DNA from 2 places in the Streptomyces sp. NPDC005963 genome. Region 1 is predicted to be linked to the other one. Evidence: riboswitches for the same ligand, from Rfam matches in the RefSeq annotation. Region 1 holds a riboswitch; the other holds the start of a gene.
What was found. A riboswitch is a leader RNA that binds a small molecule or an ion and turns the genes downstream of it on or off. The one in region 1 is predicted to bind S-adenosylmethionine.
Positions count from the first base shown of each region.

Region 2: linked by a shared signal. The riboswitch ahead of thrC (threonine synthase) and the one ahead of ABZ348_RS09505 (aminotransferase class V-fold PLP-dependent enzyme) in region 1 are both predicted to bind S-adenosylmethionine.

Region 1 covers NZ_JBEXVD010000004.1:366,768-376,215, reverse strand. Annotated here, with positions in the region: gene ABZ348_RS09540 (Ig-like domain-containing protein) at 1-756, shown strand, start outside; gene ABZ348_RS09535 (hypothetical protein) at 827-1,228, opposite strand; gene ABZ348_RS09530 (heme-copper oxidase subunit III) at 1,437-2,054, shown strand; gene ABZ348_RS09525 (c-type cytochrome) at 2,144-2,956, shown strand; gene ABZ348_RS09520 (Rieske 2Fe-2S domain-containing protein) at 2,953-4,032, shown strand; gene ABZ348_RS09515 (cytochrome bc complex cytochrome b subunit) at 4,029-5,669, shown strand; gene trpD (anthranilate phosphoribosyltransferase) at 5,794-6,858, shown strand; SAM riboswitch class IV at 6,985-7,102, shown strand; gene ABZ348_RS09505 (aminotransferase class V-fold PLP-dependent enzyme) at 7,310-8,713, shown strand; gene ABZ348_RS09500 (glycerate kinase) at 8,656-9,448, opposite strand, start outside.
Region 2 covers NZ_JBEXVD010000036.1:54,677-64,124, reverse strand. Annotated here, with positions in the region: gene ABZ348_RS31845 (extracellular solute-binding protein) at 1-919, shown strand, start outside; gene ABZ348_RS31840 (DUF3263 domain-containing protein) at 1,036-1,293, shown strand; gene otsB (trehalose-phosphatase) at 1,303-2,151, shown strand; gene ABZ348_RS31830 (trehalose-6-phosphate synthase) at 2,159-3,568, opposite strand; gene ABZ348_RS31825 (hypothetical protein) at 4,209-4,406, opposite strand; gene ABZ348_RS31820 (glucosyl-3-phosphoglycerate synthase) at 4,445-5,389, opposite strand; SAM riboswitch class I at 5,557-5,778, shown strand; gene thrC (threonine synthase) at 5,796-7,079, shown strand; gene ABZ348_RS31810 (MoaD/ThiS family protein) at 7,115-7,390, shown strand; gene ABZ348_RS31805 (cold-shock protein) at 7,827-8,030, shown strand; gene groL (chaperonin GroEL) at 8,806-9,448, shown strand, end outside.

The DNA of each region.
Region 1 (9,448 bases):
AAGGACAAGGCGGCCCGTGCGGTCATCGAACGGGCGCTCAAGATTGACTCAAAGCCGGCCGTCGACGGCGCCTGGCACTGGGTCGACGACCAGAAGCTCCACTTCCGGCCCAAGGACTACTGGCCGGCCGGGACCAGCGTCACCGCCGCCAGCAACCTCCAGGGCGTGAAGGTCGCCAACAGCCTCTACGGGGGCGCGTCCAAGGCGCTGAAGATCTCCATCGGGGACCGCATCGAGGCCATCACCGACGCCTCGTCCCACCACATGACGGTCAAGCGCAACGGAGAAGTGATCAACACCATTCCGGTGACCACGGGCAAGCCGGGATTCTCCACGCGCAACGGCGTCAAGGTCGTGCTCGGCAAGGAGTACTTCGTCCGGATGCGGGGCACGAGCGTCGGGATCTACGGCGACGAGGGGTACGACCTGCCCGTGTACTACGCCACTCGGGTCACGTGGAGCGGCGAGTATGTGCACGCCGCTCCGTGGTCGGTCGGATCACACGGGTACGCCAACGTCAGCCATGGCTGCACCGGCATGTCCACGGGCAACGCAGCCTGGTTCTACGAGACCGTCCGCGAGGGCGACATCGTCCAGGTCATCAACAGCTACGGCGACGACATGGACCCGTTCGGCAACGGCTTCGGGGACTGGAACCTGTCCTGGGCCGACTGGCGCCAGGGCAGCGCCCTCGTGGCCGGGACCCGGGACGGCAGCAATCCCGTCGATGCGGCACGGCTGCGTCCCCAGGTATAGGTCGCGTCCGACACTCCCGGCCCCACCGACTCCCGCGGGGAGTTGCGGCGCAGGAGCCCCAGGAGGCCCCTCACGCCTCTACTGCGAGCCTCTCACGCAGAAGTGAGGCCAGTGCACTCGCGAAGTCCACGGGGTCCACAGGCAGCGTCACAGCGGCTTCGGCGCGGCTCCAGGTCGCCAGCCAGGCGTCCTGCGGGCGCCCGATGAGGACCAGGACCGGCGGGCAGTCGAAGATCTCGTCCTTGATCTGGCGGCACACGCCCATGCCGCCCGCCGGCACGGTCTCGCCGTCCAACACGCAGACGTCGATCCCGCCCTGGTCGAGCCGCTTGAGGACGGCCGGCAGGGTTGCGCACTCGATGAACTCAACCGGGGGAACATCGGCCGCGGGCCTGCGGCCGGCGGCCAGCCGCACCTGTTCGCGGGTGTTGGCGTCATCGCTGTAGACCAGCACGGTGGCGGTCGGCTGCATCGTTCCTCCGCGTCGCTTGGATCGGGCTGTGGAGTCCGTTGCCGGACCCCTCGTTGGATCAGGTACCGATGGGCCGGATGGTACTCGCTCCAACTCCGTGCAAACAGCGGTTCGGACACTGCGACGATCGGCCGTTCGGGCAGCGCAGCGGGTACTGACACACCGAACGGCACCCCCGGGAGTGAGGGCGGGATAAGCGACCGACATAATGTCGGTCGTGGCGACAGCAACGACAGTAGAAACCGGGCACGCGCACCCGTCGGTCAATCGGCCGAACCTCACCAGCGTCGGAACCATCATCTGGTTGAGTTCCGAGCTGATGTTCTTCGCGGCCCTCTTCGCGATGTACTTCACCTTGCGCTCGGTAACGGGTGCCGAGTTCTGGTCCGAGAAGGCCGACCTTCTGAACTTCCCGTTCTCGGCGACGAACACCACGATCCTGGTGCTCTCTTCTCTCACGTGCCAGCTCGGCGTATTCGCCGCCGAGCGCGGAGATGTGAAGAAGCTGCGCAGCTGGTTCGTGATCACGTTCATCATGGGCGCGATCTTCGTCGGCGGTCAGGTGTACGAATACACCGAACTGGTCCAGCACGGGCTCTCGCTCTCGTCGGACCCGTACGGCTCGGTGTTCTACCTGACCACCGGCTTCCACGGACTGCATGTGACGGGCGGACTGATCGCCTTCCTGCTGGTCCTGGGCCGTACCTACGCGGCCAGGAGATTCACCCATGAGCAGGCAACCGCCGCCATCGTCGTGTCCTACTACTGGCACTTCGTCGATGTCGTCTGGATCGGCCTCTTCGCCACGATCTACTTGATCAAGTAACGGCGCGGGCGACACTGCCGGACGCAGAAGCCCGAAGCAGACACAGTCCAGAAGCATCGACGCAGAAAATCCTGACACCGGGGTAATCCGTGAAAAAGCTCTCCGCACGACGACGCCATCCGCTGGCGGCGGTCGTCGTCCTACTCCTCGCGCTGGCGGCCACCGGGGGGCTGTACGCCGCGTTCGCGCCTGCGGACAAGGCGCAGGCCGATGAAACCTCCCAGTCCCTCGCCATCGAGGAGGGCAAGAAGCTCTACACCGTTGGCTGCGCCAGCTGCCACGGAACCGGCGGTCAGGGCACCACTGACGGCCCGAGCCTCGTCGGTGTCGGCTCAGCCGCCGTCGACTTCCAGGTCGCGACCGGCCGCATGCCGGCCCAGCAGCCCGGCGCGCAGGTGCCGAAGAAGAAGAACGTCTACACGCAGGCCCAGATCGACCAGCTGGCCGCGTACGTAGCCTCGTTCGGGGCCGGTCCGATCACCCCCACCGAGAAGCAGTACAGCGCCAAGGGCGCTGACATCGCCAACGGTGGCGACCTCTTCCGCACGAACTGCGCCCAGTGCCACAACTTCACCGGCAAGGGCGGCGCGCTGACCGACGGCAAGTACGCCCCCACCCTGGAGGGCGTGAGCGCCAAGCACATCTACGAGGCCATGCAGACCGGCCCGCAGAACATGCCCTCCTTCCCGGACGGGGTCCTGCCCCAGAAGGAGAAGCAGGACGTCATCGCTTACGTCGAGGCCATGAACGACCCCGACAAGGCGTCCAGCCCTGGTGGTCTCTCGCTGGGTGGGCTCGGCCCCGTCAGTGAGGGCCTGTTCGCCTGGGTCTTCGGACTGGGTGCGTTGATCGCAGTTGCCGTTTGGGTCGCGGCCCACACCGCTAAGGCCAAGAAGTCATGAGTAGCCAAGACATTCCAGAAGAGAACCTGCCGCAAGAGCAGGGCGCTGCGCACGGCGCAGGGGGGCACGGGAACACCGCCGTAGCCCAGCGCGCGGACGACAATCCGTTCGCCGATCCGGGACTGCCGGCCCACAAGCCGCGCATACAGGACATCGACGAGCGGGCCGCCAAGCGGTCCGAGCGCGCCGTAGCACTGATGTTCACGCTCTCGATGCTGTCGACAGTCGCCTTCATCGCGTGCTTCGTGATCTTCCCCGTGGACAAGCTCGTCTACATCTGGCCGTTCGGCCGGGTGAGCGCGCTGAACTTCTCGCTCGGCCTCACGCTCGGCGCGGCGCTCTTCTTCATCGGAGCGGGCGCGGTCCACTGGGCCCGTACCCTGATGTCCGATCAGGAAGTCGCCGACGAGCGGCACCCGATCGCGGCGTCCCCCGAGGTCAAGGCCCAGGTCCTGGCCGACTGGGCGGCGGGCAACGAAGAGTCCGGCTTCGGCCGGCGCAAGCTGATCCGCAACACGATGTTCGGTGCGATGGCGCTGGTGCCGCTCTCCGGAGTGGTGCTGCTGCGTGACCTCGGTCCGCTGCCGGAGAAGAAGCTCCGCACCACGTTGTGGGCCAAGGGCAAGCAGCTCATCAACATGAACACGATGGAGCCGCTGCGGCCCGAGGACATCACGGTCGGTTCGCTGGTCTTCGCCATGCCCGAGGGTCTCCAGATGGACGACCACGATTTCCAGAAGGAGATCGCCAAGGCGGCCCTGATGATCGTCCGGATCCGTCCTGACGACATCAAGGACAAGCGCGAGCTGGAGTGGTCGCACGAGGGCATCGTCGCCTTCTCGAAGATCTGTACGCACGTCGGCTGCCCGATCAGCCTCTACGAGCAGCAGACCCACCACGTGCTCTGCCCGTGCCACCAGTCCACCTTCGACCTCGCCGACGGAGCCCGAGTGATCTTCGGCCCTGCCGGTCACCCCCTCCCGCAGTTGCGGATCGGTGTGAACACCGAGGGCAACCTCGAAGCACTCGACGGCTTCACGGAGCCGGTCGGACCTTCCTTCTGGGAGCGCGGATGAGCACCACGACAGAGTCCAAGGGCGCTGACAACCAGCGCAAGGCCCCGGCGGGCGAGCGCGTCGCCGACTGGGCGGACGGCCGGCTCGGGATCTACTCCCTGGCCAAGGCCAACATGCGCAAGATCTTCCCGGACCACTGGTCCTTCATGCTCGGTGAGATCTGCCTCTACAGCTTCGTCATCATCATCCTCACGGGTGTGTATCTGACGCTGTTCTTCCACCCGTCGATGAACGAGATCGTCTACCACGGCAGCTATGTGCCGATGCAGGGCGTGCGGATGTCGGAGGCATACGCCTCCACGCTGGACATCAGCTTCGACGTCCGCGGTGGTCTGCTGATCCGCCAGATGCACCACTGGGCCGCGCTGATCTTCGTCGCGGCGATGATGGTCCACATGATGCGCGTCTTCTTCACGGGCGCGTACCGCAAGCCGCGTGAGATCAACTGGCTGTTCGGCTTCCTGCTGCTCGTCCTCGGCATGTTCACCGGTTTCACCGGTTACTCGCTGCCGGACGACCTGCTCTCCGGCACCGGTGTCCGCTTCACCCAGGGCGCCATCCTGTCCGTACCGGTCGTCGGCACGTACATCTCGATGTTCCTGTTCGGCGGGGAGTTCCCAGGTCACGACTTTGTGGCCCGGTTCTACTCGATCCACATCCTGCTGCTACCCGGCATCATGCTCGGACTGCTCGTGGGCCACTTGATCCTCGTCGTGTACCACAAGCACACCCAGTACGCGGGTCCCGGCCGGACCGAGAAGAACGTCGTCGGCATGCCGCTGCTGCCCGTCTACATGGCGAAGGCCGGAGGCTTCTTCTTCCTGGTCTTCGGTGTGATCTCGGCGGTCGCCGCGGTGGCGACGCTCAACCCGATCTGGGCACTCGGCCCCTACCGTGCCGACCTGGTCTCCACCGGAGCCCAACCGGACTGGTACATGGGCTTCGCCGAAGGTCTGGTCCGAGTGATGCCCGGCTGGGAGATCAACGCCTGGGGCCACACACTGGCGCTCGGCGTGATGGTTCCGCTGCTGGTCTTCCCACTCGTACTGGGCGCGATCGCGCTGTATCCGTTCATCGAGTCGTGGGTCACCGGCGACAAGCGCGAGCACCACATCCTGGACCGTCCGCGCAACACGCCGACCCGCACCGGCTTCGGCGTGGCCTGGCTGACGGCGTACTTCATCATGCTCATCGGTGGCGGCAACGACATCGTGGCCACGCACTTCAACCTGTCGATCAACACGATCACCTGGTTCGTCCGGATCTTCTTCTTCGTCGGACCGGTCCTCGCGTTCATCGCCACGAAGCGCATCTGTCTCGGTCTTCAGCGCCGCGACCGCGACAAGGTGCTGCACGGTCGGGAGACCGGCATCATCAAGCGCCTGCCGCACGGTGAGTTCATCGAGGTGCACGAGCCGCTCAGCCAGGGCCAGCTGTACACGCTCACCTCGCACGAGCAGTACGAGCCCCTGGACGCCGGCCCGACGGTCGACGAGAACGGCGTCGAGCGCAAGGTCGGCCCGACCCAGCGGCTCAAGGTCAGCCTCAGCAAGGGCTTCTACGGCGAGGGGAACCAGATCCCGAAGCCGACCGCCGAGGAGTACAAGGAGATCACGAGCGGCCACGGCCACCACTGATCATCCGCATCTGTTGATCGCCACAGCAGGAGCCCCGTCCAATGATTGGACGGGGCTCTTTGCCGTTCCCGGCGCTGGATAGGGTGGGTCGTATCCATTCAGCCCGTGGACCCTGGAGCGGACCATGAACGTTGTGACCCCGGTTGGCGGCGACAGCGTGGCGGACCTCTCCTGGCCCGTCGTGCTGAACGCCCTCCTCGACAACCGTGACCTCAGTGCCCGCGCCACCGCCTGGGCCATGGACCGCATCCTCAGCGGCGAGGCCACCCATGTGCAGATCGCCGGCCTCGCGGTCGCCCTGCGCGCCAAGGGCGAGACCGTCGAGGAGATCTCCGGCCTCGTGCGGACCATGTACGAGCACGCCCATCTCATCGAGGTGCCCGGCCCGTGCGTCGACATCGTCGGCACCGGCGGCGATGGCGCCAAGACGGTGAACATCTCCACCATGTCCGCGATTGTCGTCGCGGGCGCCGGGGTCAAGGTCGTCAAGCACGGCAACCGCGCGGCGTCGAGCGCCTCCGGGGCCTCGGACGTCCTGGAGAAGCTCGGGGTGAACCTGGAGCTGACCCCGCAGCGCGTCGCGGAGGTCGCCGAGGAGGCGGGCATCACCTTCTGCTTCGCGGTGAAGTTCCACCCGGCCCTGCGGCACGTCGGCGTGGCCCGCAAGGAACTCGGTATCCGTACGGTGTTCAACTTCCTGGGGCCCTTGACCAACCCCGCGCGGGTGATGGCCCAGGCCACCGGGGTCGCGGACGCCCGGATGGCTCCGATCATGGCCGGGGTGCTCGCCGAGCGCGGTGCGTCGGCGCTGGTGTTCCGCGGCGACGACGGCCTCGACGAACTGACGACGACCGCCACGTCCCGCGTCTGGGTGGTCCGGGACGGATCGGTCCACGAGGAGCGTTTCGACCCGCGGGACATCGGCATCGACCTGGTGCCGGTGGAGGCCCTGCGCGGTGCGGACGCCTCGTACAACGCGGATGTGGCCCGACGGCTGCTCAACGGCGAGACGGGTCCGATCCGGGATGCGGTCCTACTGAACTCCGCGGCGGCGCTGGTGGCGCAGTCGCCGGAGGAGGGGACGCTCAACGACCGGTTGGCGGCCGGGGTCGCCCGGGCGGCCGAGTCCATCGACTCCGGGGCCGCTCGTGCCGCGTTGGAGCGCTGGGTGGCCGCCAGCAACGGCTGAGACGGTGCTTCGCCCGGTGGGCGTGTCGGGAGCCCCGGCACGCCCCCACGGTGGCAACCTCCCCCGGGGCGTCCGGAATGCGGAACGGGTTGCGGTATCGCGAGACACTGGCATACCGTCTTCTCAGGTCATGAGTGACAGCGATTACGGCCCCGGCCCGCTGTCCGGCAACCCTCCGTCCGTGGCGGGGTGCCCCGGGTGAAGACCAGGCCGTGGGCAGCGAGGCCCGCGGCAAGCGCGGACCCCTGCGAACCCTGGGGTCCTGGTCCTCAAGGGAGCAGTCTCGTGAGCAAGCGAATGCGATAGGGCTCTTCGCCCCTCCTTCAGCACACCCTCCACGCGGCCACACCCGCGTGCTCTGAGGCAATCCCCGTACGACGAGGGCCCCTTCGCCCTGCCCGCGTACGGGTCATGAAGACATTCAGCCTGTCATCACCGGGGAGATTCCGTCATGTCCGCACGCCCGAACACCGCTGTCGCCGCTGCCACTTCCGCCACGGACACCGATCCCGCCTGTGCCGCCCCGCTCCCCGTGCTCGGACGGGACGTGACCGTTCCCCTCGTCACCGGGGGTGAAGTCACCTACGCCGCACTCGACTACGCCGCCAGCGCCCCCGCCCTCCAGCGCGTCTGGGACGACGTCGCCGCCTATGCGCCGTACTACGGCAGCGTCCACCGCGGCGCCGGATACCTCTCCCAACTCTCCACCGATCTGTTCGAGAACAGCCGCCGGACGGTCGCGGAGTTCCTCGACTGCCGCAGCGCCGACCAGGTCGTGTTCACCCGCTCCACCACCGACTCGCTCAACCTCCTCGCCTCCTGCCTGCCCGCCGACTGCCAGGTCTTCGTCTTCGAGACCGAGCACCACGCCTCGCTGCTGCCGTGGCAGGACGCACAGGTCACCTACCTCAACGCGCCCCGCACTCCCGACGAGGCCGTCGCCACCCTGGAGCGGGCCCTCGCCGACCGCGATCCCTACGGGCCCGCGCTGGTCTGCGTCACCGGGGCGTCCAATGTCACCGGTGAGCTCTGGCCGGTACGCGAGCTGACCGCAGCGGCCCACGCCCACGGTGCCCGGATCGTCCTCGACGCCGCCCAACTCGCCCCCCACCACCGTGTCTCCGTGAGCGAACTGGACGTGGACTGGGTCGCCTTCTCGGGCCACAAGCTCTACGCGCCCTTCGGCTCGGGCGTGCTCGCAGGTCGCGCCGACTGGCTCCAGGACGCCGAGCCCTACCTCGCGGGCGGCGGCGCGTCCCGGCAGGTCGCGCGCCGAGCGGACGGCGGAGTCGACGTCGAGTGGCACACCACCGCCGCCCGGCACGAGGCCGGCTCACCGAACGTGATCGGCGTCTACGCCATCGCCTCCGCCTGCAAGGCCCTCAGCGAAGAGGGCTTCGACCGCCTCGTCGCCCGGGAGCAGCGCCTCGTCGCCACGGTCCGCGCGGGTCTCGCCGAGGTGCCCGAGGTCAAGGTGCTCTCCCTGTTCGGGGACGAGGCGCCGCGGGTGGGCGTGATCTCCTTCGTCGTCCAGGGCTGGAACAGCTCCCACTTCGCCGCCGCGCTCTCCGCCGAGTACGGCATCGGGGTGCGCGACGGACTCTTCTGCGCGCATCCGCTGGTCCGCACCCTGCTGGGCAGCACCCCGCAGGAGCCGGGGGAGTGCGGCGCACCGGACGAGACCCCCGGCTCGTTGAACGCGATCCGGGTCAGCTTCGGCGCCGGCACCCCCGACGAGCACGTGGAGCGGTTCGTCGGAGCCGTCAAGGAACTCGTGCGCGACGGCGCCCGCTGGAACTACCGCACCGAGGACGGCCGCTGCGTTCCCGACAGGACCACCGCCCCCTCCGTCTGACCGTCGACGCCCGCCGACAGACGCGTCCCGATCAGTACCATCCGCAGGGCGCGTTCGGTGGCGTCGGTGAGGAACTCGCCGCCGCGGCCGAGCGCCTCCGTCAGACTGACCGGTGCCGGCAGGATGGAGCCGTACGCGTCGACGCCCACCGAACGCACCTGGTGTGCGCCCTCGCCGATGGTGCCGGCCAGGGCCAGCACTTCACGTCCGTACCGCTTGGCGCGCCTGGCGACCTCGGCCGGGACCTTGCCGCGCGGGGTCTGGTGGTCCAGTGCGCCTTCCGCGGTGATCACCAGATCGGCCCGGGCCAACCGCTCGTCGAGGTCGAGTTGGTCCAGGAGCACGTCGAAGCGGGGCAGGAGCCGGGCGCCCAGGGCGGCGAGCCCGGCGCCGAGCCCGCCGGAGGCTCCCGTGCCCGGTCCGCCGAAGAGGTCGTCCCGTACCCGGAAGTCACGGGTGAGGACGGTCGCCCAGTGCTCCAGACCGGCCGACAACTGCTCCACCTGTGTGGGGGTGGCGCCCTTCTGCGGGCCGAAGACGCGGGCGACGCCGCGCTCCCCGCAGAGCACGTTGAAGGGATTGCAGGCGACCCGGATCTCGGTGGCGGCCAGGCGCGGATCGAGCGCCGAGGTGTCGATCCGGTCGAGGCGGGCCAGTTCCCGGCCGCCGAGGGGGAGTTCCCTGCCGTCGACGTCGAGCAGCCGCGCCCCCAGGGCCTGGAGCGCGCCCGCGCCG
Region 2 (9,448 bases), on a different contig from region 1:
CATCCCCGTCCAGTCGAACTTCCTCGCCCCTCTCGTCGCGGCGGGCAAGCAGCGCCGCGTCCAGTACGGACTGCCGTTCACAGCCTCCACCCGACTGCTCTTCTACAACAAGGACCACTTCAAGAAGGCAGGGATAGCCAAGCCTCCCCAGACATGGGAGGAACTGAGCGAAGCAGCACGGCTCTTGAAGGCCAACACCAAGGTCAGTTACCCCATTGCGCTCCCCCTCGGACCGGAGGAGGCGCAGGCCGAGACCATGGTGTGGCTCCTCGGAGCCGGGACCGACGGCTATGTCGACGCCGGAGGCGTCTACGCCATCGACTCCGACGAGAACACATCGGCCCTTGAGTGGCTGAAGTCGGATCTCGTCGACCAGAAGCTCACCGGCCCGGTGGCCCCTGGCAAGTTGAACCGCAAGGAGGCGTTCGCAGCCTTCACCCGGGGCGAAGTCGGGATGCTCAACGGCCACCCCTCCTTGATGAAGTCCGCCAGGGCCGCAGGCGTCGACGTGGGCATGGTGACCATGCCCGGCCGTGCCGGACGATCGAACTCGACCATGGGCGTGGCCGACTGGATCATGGGCTTCAAGCAGAACGGGCACCAGGCCGAGATCGGCGACTTCCTCAACTTCCTCTTCACCGACGAGAACGTCCTCAACTTCGCCGCTCAAAACGCCCTGCTGCCGGTCACCACCTCGGCTTCGGAGGCCATGGAGGACGATGCTCAGCACGCGGACCTGAAGCCGTTCCTCGACGAGTTGCCCGAGTCGGTGCTGCCCCCGGTCGACAAGACGTCGTGGGCCACCGTCAGCGATGAGGTCAAGCGGAACATCGGCAATGCGGTGAAGCCGGGGGGCAGCCCCCGGCAGGTCCTGGAGGACATTGCCCAGAAGGCCACCGAGGCGGAGCAACGGGAATAGCGCGACTCCCTGATCTCGCTCCGCTAGGCCGCCCCCACCGATGACGGGGTGCGCCGTCGACCCGGCACAGCCGGGGCGAGGAGCAGGGGGAGGCGTCCGCCGATAGGTTGGATCGCATGACCGACGACCAGGCCGCCTCCCCCGGTCCCACCGAGCTCTCCGAGCGCGATCGGGACGTGCTCGCGATGGAGCGCCGCTCCTGGCCCGGACCGGGTGCCAAGGAACGGGCCATCCGTGAGGACCTGGGGATCTCCCCCACCCGGTACTACCAACTCCTCAACGCGCTCCTCGACGACCAGCGCGCCCTCGCCCACGATCCGATCACCGTCAATCGCCTGCGTCGGATCAGAGACGCACAACGCGCCCGCCGATAGGGTCGGACCATGGGCAGCTCTCCGCACGCGCATCCCCTGCCGTCGCCGTCGACGCCCGCGGGCCGTGAAGGTCTCGCCGCGCTTCTGGCCAGACCACGCAAGGCCGTCGTCGCCCTCGACTTCGACGGCACCCTCGCCGAGATCGTTCCCGACCCGGAGCGCGCCCGTGCGCATCCGGGCGCCGTACCCGCACTGGCGCAACTGGCACCCAAGGTCGCTTCCGTCGCCGTGGTCACCGGTCGCCCCGCGGGCGTCGCCGTCCGCTACGGAGGCTTCGCCGGAGTGTCGGGCCTCGATCACCTCGTCGTACTCGGGCACTACGGATCGGAGCGCTGGGACGCCGTCTCCGGCACCGTGAACACACCGGCACCGCATCCGGGCGTCGCAGCCGTACGCTCCGAACTGCCGGGTTTCCTCGACGGCATCGGCGCCTGGCAGGGCACCTGGATCGAGGAGAAGGGCCAGGCGGTGGCGGTCCACACCCGCCGTGCCAGCGACCCGCAGGGTGCCTTCGAAGCGCTGCGCGAACCGCTGGCCACCCTGGCCGCCCGGCACGGTCTGATCCTGGAACCGGGACGGATGGTGCTGGAGATCCGCCCGCCCGGCATGGACAAGGGCGTCGCCCTCGCGGACTACGTACGCGAGGTCAACGCCGAAGCCGTGCTCTACGCCGGTGATGACCTGGGGGACCTGCCCGCGTTCGCGGCGGTCGAGAAACTCCGCTCGGACGGGTTGCCCGGGCTGCTCGTGTGCAGCGGCAGTGCGGAGGTCCCCGAACTGGCCGAACGCGCGGACCTCCTGCTGCCAGGACCGGCCGCGGTCGTCGACTTCCTCGCTGCCCTGGCGAAGAGCCTGTAGCAGCGGGTCAGCGCTGCTCGCGCAAGGCGTTCAACTGGTCGAGGAACCACCGCTGCGGTGGCAGTGCCGTCGCAGCGGCGGCCAGTCGTGCACTACGGCGGGAGCGCTCGGCGACGGGCATGGTCAGGGCCTCGTGCAGCGCTTCCGCCGTGGCGGTCACGTCATAGGGATTGACCGTGATCGCGTCCTCCCCGAGCTCCTCATGGGCACCCGCCTCCCGGGACAGCACCAGGGCGCAACCCGCCTCCGACACCACCGGGATCTCCTTGGCGACCAGGTTCATACCATCGCGAATGGGGTTGACCAGTGCCACGTCGGCCAAGCGGTACGCGGCCAGGGAACGCGCGAAGTCGTCCTTCACGTGCAGGACGACGGGACTCCAGCCCTCGGTCCCGAACTCGGCGTTGATCGCATCGGCGACCCGCTGGACCTCCGCCGTGTAGTCGCGGTAGACCGCCAGATCCTGACGGGAGGGGTACGCGAACGCCACGTGCACCACGCGCTCGCGCCATTCGCTCCGGGTGCTCAGCAGTTCCCGATAGGCCAGGAGGCCGCGGACGATGTTCTTGGACAGCTCGGTGCGGTCGACGCGCACGATGGTCTTGCGGTCCGTTCCGTCCGGGCCGATCTGCTGCCGGAGGTCGGACAGGCGCTCCTCCACGTCGGGTCGGTGCGCACGCTCGCGCAGGAAATCCGCGTCCGCGCCGAGCCCGTGCACTCCGATGTCGGTGCCCTTGAGCGACTCGGCTCCCAGCAACTCCGTACAGCACTGCGCGAACGCGTCCGCCCAACGACGGGTCAGGAAACAGGTCCGATCGGCGCCGAGCAGCCCGCGCAGCAACTGGCGCGAGATGTCGTCGGGCAGCAGCCGGAAGTAGTCCACCGGGGCCCAGGGGGTGTGCGAGAAGTGGCCGATCTTCAGATCGGGACGCAGGGCGCGGAGCATCCCGGGGACCAGCGCCAGATGGTAGTCCTGCACCAGGACCGCGGCACCTTCACCCGCACGGTCGGCCAGCGCCTGTGCGAAGGCCCGGTTGTACTGCTCGTACGCGCCCCACTGCCGGCGGAACTCCAGGTCGAAGACGGGCTCCAACGGGGTCTGGTAGAGCATGTGGTTGATGAACCAGAGCACGGAGTTGGCGATGCCGTTGTACGCGTCGTGATGGATGCCCGCGTCGATGTCGAGCATGAGGACGCCCGGCTCGCCGACGCCGCGACGCACGGCCTCCCGATCGCCGTCACCGAGGGCCGAGCACACCCAGAGGGCGTCCGCCTCCGATCCGATGGCGGAGAGCCCGGAAACCAGACCACCGCCTCCGCGCCGCGAGTCGAGGGTCCCGTCGTCCCGGACGGTGTAGGAGATGGGGCCGCGGTTCGACGCGACGAGGATCTGGGCAGCTGAGTGCTCGGAGACCATGTCGCGAACCTAGCCCGTCCCGCAAACCCCCAAACGTGCGTTCGCCCTCAAGGCCCCTCCCACACCACAACTGGCTCAATCTCCGCACTACCCACTACTACGACTCCCCGCCAATCCCCCGACCTCTCGACCGATGCCCTGCCCCCACCCGAAGCCCAGCTCGCGCTTCGACCAAGGCACCGGAGCCCTGATTGACGCACTACCCCCACCCGAAGCCCAGCTCGCGAATTCGGCCGAGGTGCCGCAACCCTGATCGACGGCCTGACACCCCGCCCGAACCTGCACCCGTGGATCGGGTCGAGGGCCCCGAAGCCTGTTGGCTGGTGTTCTGGGGGCGCGCAGGGGGTGTCCCCGGAAGCGTTGGCGGCATCCAGAGCTGAAACCAACGGATCAGCTTCGGGCCGCCGACGGTGAGGAGTCACGCCCGAAAGCACCCCCACCACCCGCACCCCACCCAGACCCGCACCCGGACCCCCCAAAGCCCAGCACCCCGAACCCGAGCCCTCCCAGCCCGTCCGGCGCTTGAGGACGGAACCCCCAACCCCCCGAGGCAGAACCAACGAACAAGCCCCACCCGGAACAAGCCACCCCCCCCAAGGCGGAACCCAACAGACGGGCCCCACCCGAATGAGCGAAGCCCTCACCCCTTGCGCCGCCCCCGTGCCGCCGCCACCGCCACCACCCCGGCCGCCGTGAGGCTCAACGCCAGCCCGCCCAGGAGCCATAGGCGCTCGGTGGCGGGGTTGCTCGCCGGGGTCGTGGGGGCGGCGGCTCCCACGAGGGCGACGACGATGACGAAAATTCCGGTACCTCTCAGCGCATGACGTCCAAAGTTCATAAATAGGATAGTCATCAAAAAAGAGGTGCGAGTCATTGCTATGCGGCGCGACGCGCCGCATACTCACCGATCTCGCGCATCGGCGGACGTTCCTCCGTGTCCACCGGATGGGTCCGCGGCACGAACCCCTCCTCGCCCCGTTCGAACTGGGTCAGTGCCGGCCGTACCAAGTGCCCACGCGACAGGCGCAGTTGGGCCGTTCGATAGATCGTCGCCGCCATGCGGCCGAGTGCCTGGCCGTCCTGGTGGCGGTGTTTGCGGGAGCCGACGTCCACCTGCGCCAGGCTGTCGAGCCCCACCGTGTGCAGCGCGTCCACCAGGAGTCCCAGTTCCACCCCGTAACCGACGGGGAAGGGCAGCCGCTCCAGCAGGGAGCGCCGTGCCGCGTACTCGCCGCCGAGCGGCTGGACGAACCCGGCCAGCGCCGGCCAGTGCAGATTCAGTAGCGGCCGGGCCACCAGTTCCGTCACCCGGCCGCCCTGACCTGCGAGCTCGCCGAGTGGACGGTCGTACATCGCCTTGACGAAGTGCACCTCGGGTTCGGTCAGCAGCGGGCCCACGATCCCGGACACAAAGTCCGCGGAGAAGTCCCTGAGGTCTGCGTCCACGAAGCAGACGATGTCACCGCGCGTCACCATCAGGGAGCGCCAGAGCACCTCGCCCTTGCCGGCCACCGCCGGGATCCGCGGCAGGATGGTGTCCCGGTGCACCACGCGTGCCCCTGCCGCCGCCGCGACCTCCGCCGTACGGTCCGTGGAGCCCGAGTCGATCACCACCAGTTCGTCGACGAGCGGTAGCGACTCCATCAGCTCACGCCGGATGACGGTCGCGATCTCGCCGACCGTCGCCTCCTCGTTCAGGGCGGGAAGGACCACGCTGACGGTGGTTCCCGATGCGCGTTTGGCCGCCATCAGCCGGGCCAGCGGGCGGTCGGCTGCCGACCAGGAACGCCTGGTCAGCCAGCGCTCCACCTCTTCCAGCACGTTCGCCACTCCTGCACTTTGTGATCCATCTCGCGGTTCGGACGACTATCTCAACAGTCCGGGCGTTCGGTTACAGTCTTGAGCAACGCTGAAGCCCGGCGCACGTCGGGGTGACGCGTTCACCGGTGTGGAGCGACCACCGCCCCACATGATCAACAATCGAATACCGCTCATCCAGAGGGGCAGAGGGACACGGCCCGTTGAAGCCCCGGCAACCCTCCAGCCGGTCTCCGTCGCATTGAGAATCGCCGCCAGCCACCGATGGTTCCGTACGTTCAGTACGGCAGCCGTCCGTCGTGTGAGGCAGTCGATTCAGCGCCGCGAGGCTCCCGGCTCGGGAAGGTGCCAAATCCGTCTCATGGCGAAATGCGTCATGAGGAAGATGAGGAGAAAGGGCCTCGCCTCCATGGCTGTGCAGACTGTCGCAGACACCACCACGCTCGACCTCGGACCCGCCGCAGCGCTTTCCTGTCGCGAGTGCGGAGAGCGTTTCGAACTCGGCCCGATCTTCGCCTGTGCCTCGTGCTTCGGCCCGCTGGAAGTCGCCTATGAGCTTCCGGTCGGCGACCCGGAGGGGCTGCGCAAGCGGATCGAAGCGGGCCCGGACAGCATCTGGCGGTACGCCCCCCTGCTGCCCGTCCCCGCCGACGTGGCGGACAAGCCCAATCTCAACCCCGGCTTCACCAAGCTGGTGAAGGCCGACAACCTCGCCCGCGAACTCGGTGTGACCGGCTCGCTCCACATCAAGGACGACTCCGGCAACCCGACCCACTCCTTCAAGGACCGGGTCGTCGCCATCGCCGTGGAGGCCGCCCGCGCCTTCGGCTTCACCACGCTGTCGTGCTCCTCCACCGGCAACCTGGCGGGTGCGGTCGGCGCCGCAGCGGCCCGTGCCGGTCTGCGCTCCTGCGTCTTCATCCCGCACGACCTGGAGCAGGGCAAGGTCGTCATGGCCGCGGTGTACGGCGGTGAGCTGGTCGGCATCGAGGGCAACTACGACGACGTCAACCGCTTCTGCTCCGAGCTGATCGGCGACCCGCTCGGCGAGGGCTGGGGCTTCGTCAACGTCAACCTCCGCCCGTACTACGGCGAGGGTTCCAAGACCCTCGCGTACGAGATCTGCGAACAGCTCGGCTGGCGCCTCCCCGACCAGATTGTGATTCCGATCGCGTCCGGCTCCCAGCTGACCAAGATCGACAAGGGGTTCCAGGAGCTGATCAAGCTCGGGCTCGTCGAGGACCGCCCGTACAAGATCTTCGGTGCACAGGCCGAGGGCTGCTCCCCGGTGTCCGCCGCCTTCAAGGCGGGGCACGATGTGGTGCGCCCGGTGAAGCCCGACACCATCGCCAAGTCCCTGGCGATCGGCAACCCCGCCGACGGACCGTACGTCCTGGACATCGCCCGTCGTACGGGCGGTGCCGTGGAGGACGTCAACGACGAGCAGATCGTGGACGCGATCAAGCTGCTGGCCCGTACCGAGGGCATCTTCGCGGAGACCGCGGGCGGCGTGACCGTCGGAGTGACGCGCAAGCTCATCGACAGCGGTGTGCTCGACCCCTCGCTCACCACGGTCGTCCTCAACACCGGTGACGGTCTCAAGACCCTGGACGCCGTCGCTCCGACCACCGGCCCCTCGGCGACCATCCGCCCGAGCCTGGACGCCTTCCGCGCCGCCGGCCTGGCCAACTGAGCCAACTGACCAACGGATCACTGGGAGACCCGAAGATGAGCGTCAACGTCCGCATCCCGACCATTCTGCGCACCTACACGGGCGGCAAGTCCGAGGTCCCGGCCGAGGGTGCGACCCTCTCCGAGGTGATCGCCGACCTGGAGAAGAACCACACGGGCATCGCAGCCCGCGTCCTGGACGACCAGGGCAAGCTGCGCCGGTTCGTCAACGTCTACGTGAACGACGACGACGTCCGCTTCGAGCAGGGCCTGGAGACGGCGACCCCGGACGGTGCGGGCATCTCCATCATCCCCGCCGTGGCCGGTGGCTAATTACGCAACGTCATTTCAATTGCCCCCTCCGTGAGAGAAACGGAGGGGGCAATTCTGCATGGTTGAGCGCGATACAGTTGGGGAAGGCCCCTCCGCTGCTTCCGTCAGCCGAGTAACAGAATGCGCCCCGGGTCCGATAAGAAACAGCCAATGTGCGTCGAAGCTTTGTCGCATAAGTCTTTTTTGTCGGGCCCGACTTGCCCCGGAATTTCTTGAATTCATATCAATTTCCCGTTAGCTGAGCCTGCGAATTGTCGTCCGATTGACCTGTTGCAGAGGGCAGTTGGGCAGATACATTCAGCCGCGGTCGACGCGTTCCGGCGCACGCCTATGAAGTCTCCTCGCCACTCCGGCGGGGAAAACAGAAACAGGTGAGGTCTGACCCGGGTCCGCGAAGTGCGGTCCTGCGCAAGGGCCAGTAATAGGGGAGTTAGGCATGGCTCAGGGCACCGTCAAGTGGTTCAACGCGGAGAAGGGCTACGGCTTCATCGCGGTCGACGGTGGTGCGGATGTTTTCGTCCACTACAGCGCGATTCAGATGGACGGCTACCGCACCCTGGAGGAGGGTCAGCGAGTCGAGTTCGAGATCTCGCAGGGGCAGAAGGGTCCGCAGGCGGACATGGTCAAGCTCGCGGTCTGACTCCGCGGCATCTGCGACGCGATCGGCCACCGACGCGCTCATCTATATGTACATGGGGTCCACATCCCGCCGGGGGGTGTGGACCCCATGTGCGTGCCCGCGCCCGAGGCCCGCGCCCGAGGCCCGCGCCCGAGGCCGCGCCCGAGGGTTTCGCGGCATCCGCACGACACCCCGGTGGTCTTTGCATCTGCACGGCATCCCCGCACGGCATCTCCCGGCGGCAGCATCGAGCCCCCGGCGGCAGCTGCCGGCGCCCGCGCCCGAGACGCTCGCTGACGTACTGCCCGCGCCCCTGTCGAGGACCCCTGCCGCGTTCCCTCCCACCCGTTCCTCGGGTCGGGCACACCGGCATCCGCGGCGCATCGATGGGGCCGGTGATGGCCGTCGGACGAGGTGTCCCGGCGGCGAGGGGAACGGCCGTGCGCCATCACCCGGCCATCGCCGAACTCCCGTCGCACAAGGTTTCCGCGCCCCCTGTGCTCCGCTGCGACACCCCGTACCACCAGGGCGCATACGGCGACGGGCACCCCGCGTGCGGCTGATTTCGTGGGGGTCGCGCGGGGGGTGGTTCTCTCGAAGGCGCTTGCACTCGAAGGGGGCGAGTGCTAATCATTGGCGTTAGCACTCTCCGGGTGAGAGTGACAAAAAGAAGGACCGGGTCGGTGAGGCCCGCAAGCCGGACGGTACAGAAAACCATCCGGCTGGCAGGCCGTCCGTCGCGGGCGCCAGCGCGGTCCCCCAGAGCTTCCCACCCAGTCCGTGGAGGACACTTCACATGGCAAAGATCATCGCGTTCGACGAGGAGGCACGGCGCGGCCTTGAGCGCGGGATGAACCAGCTCGCCGACGCCGTCAAGGTCACCCTCGGTCCCAAGGGCCGCAACGTCGTCCTTGAGAAGAAGTGGGGCGCGCCCACGATCACCAACGATGGTGTTTCCATCGCCAAGGAGATCGAGCTGGAGGACCCGTACGAGAAGATCGGCGCCGAGCTGGTCAAGGAAGTCGCCAAGAAGACGGATGACGTCGCTGGCGACGGAACGACCACCGCCACCGTTCTCGCTCAGGCGCTCGTGCGCGAGGGGCTGCGCAACGTCGCGGCCGGTGCCAACCCCATGGCCCTCAAGCGCGGTATCGAGAAGGCCGTCGAGGCCGTCTCCGGTGCCCTCCTTGAGCAGGCCAAGGACGTGGAGACCAAGGAGCAGATCGCTTCGACCGCCTCCATCTCCGCCGCTGACACCCAGATCGGCGAGCTCATCGCCGAGGCCATGGACAAGGTCGGCAAGGAAGGCGTCATCACCGTCGAGGAGTCCCAGACCTTCGGTCTGGAGCTGGAGCTCACCGAAGGCATGCGCTTCGACAAGGGCTACATCTCGGCGTACTTCGCCACCGACATGGAGCGTATGGAGGCGTCCCTGGACG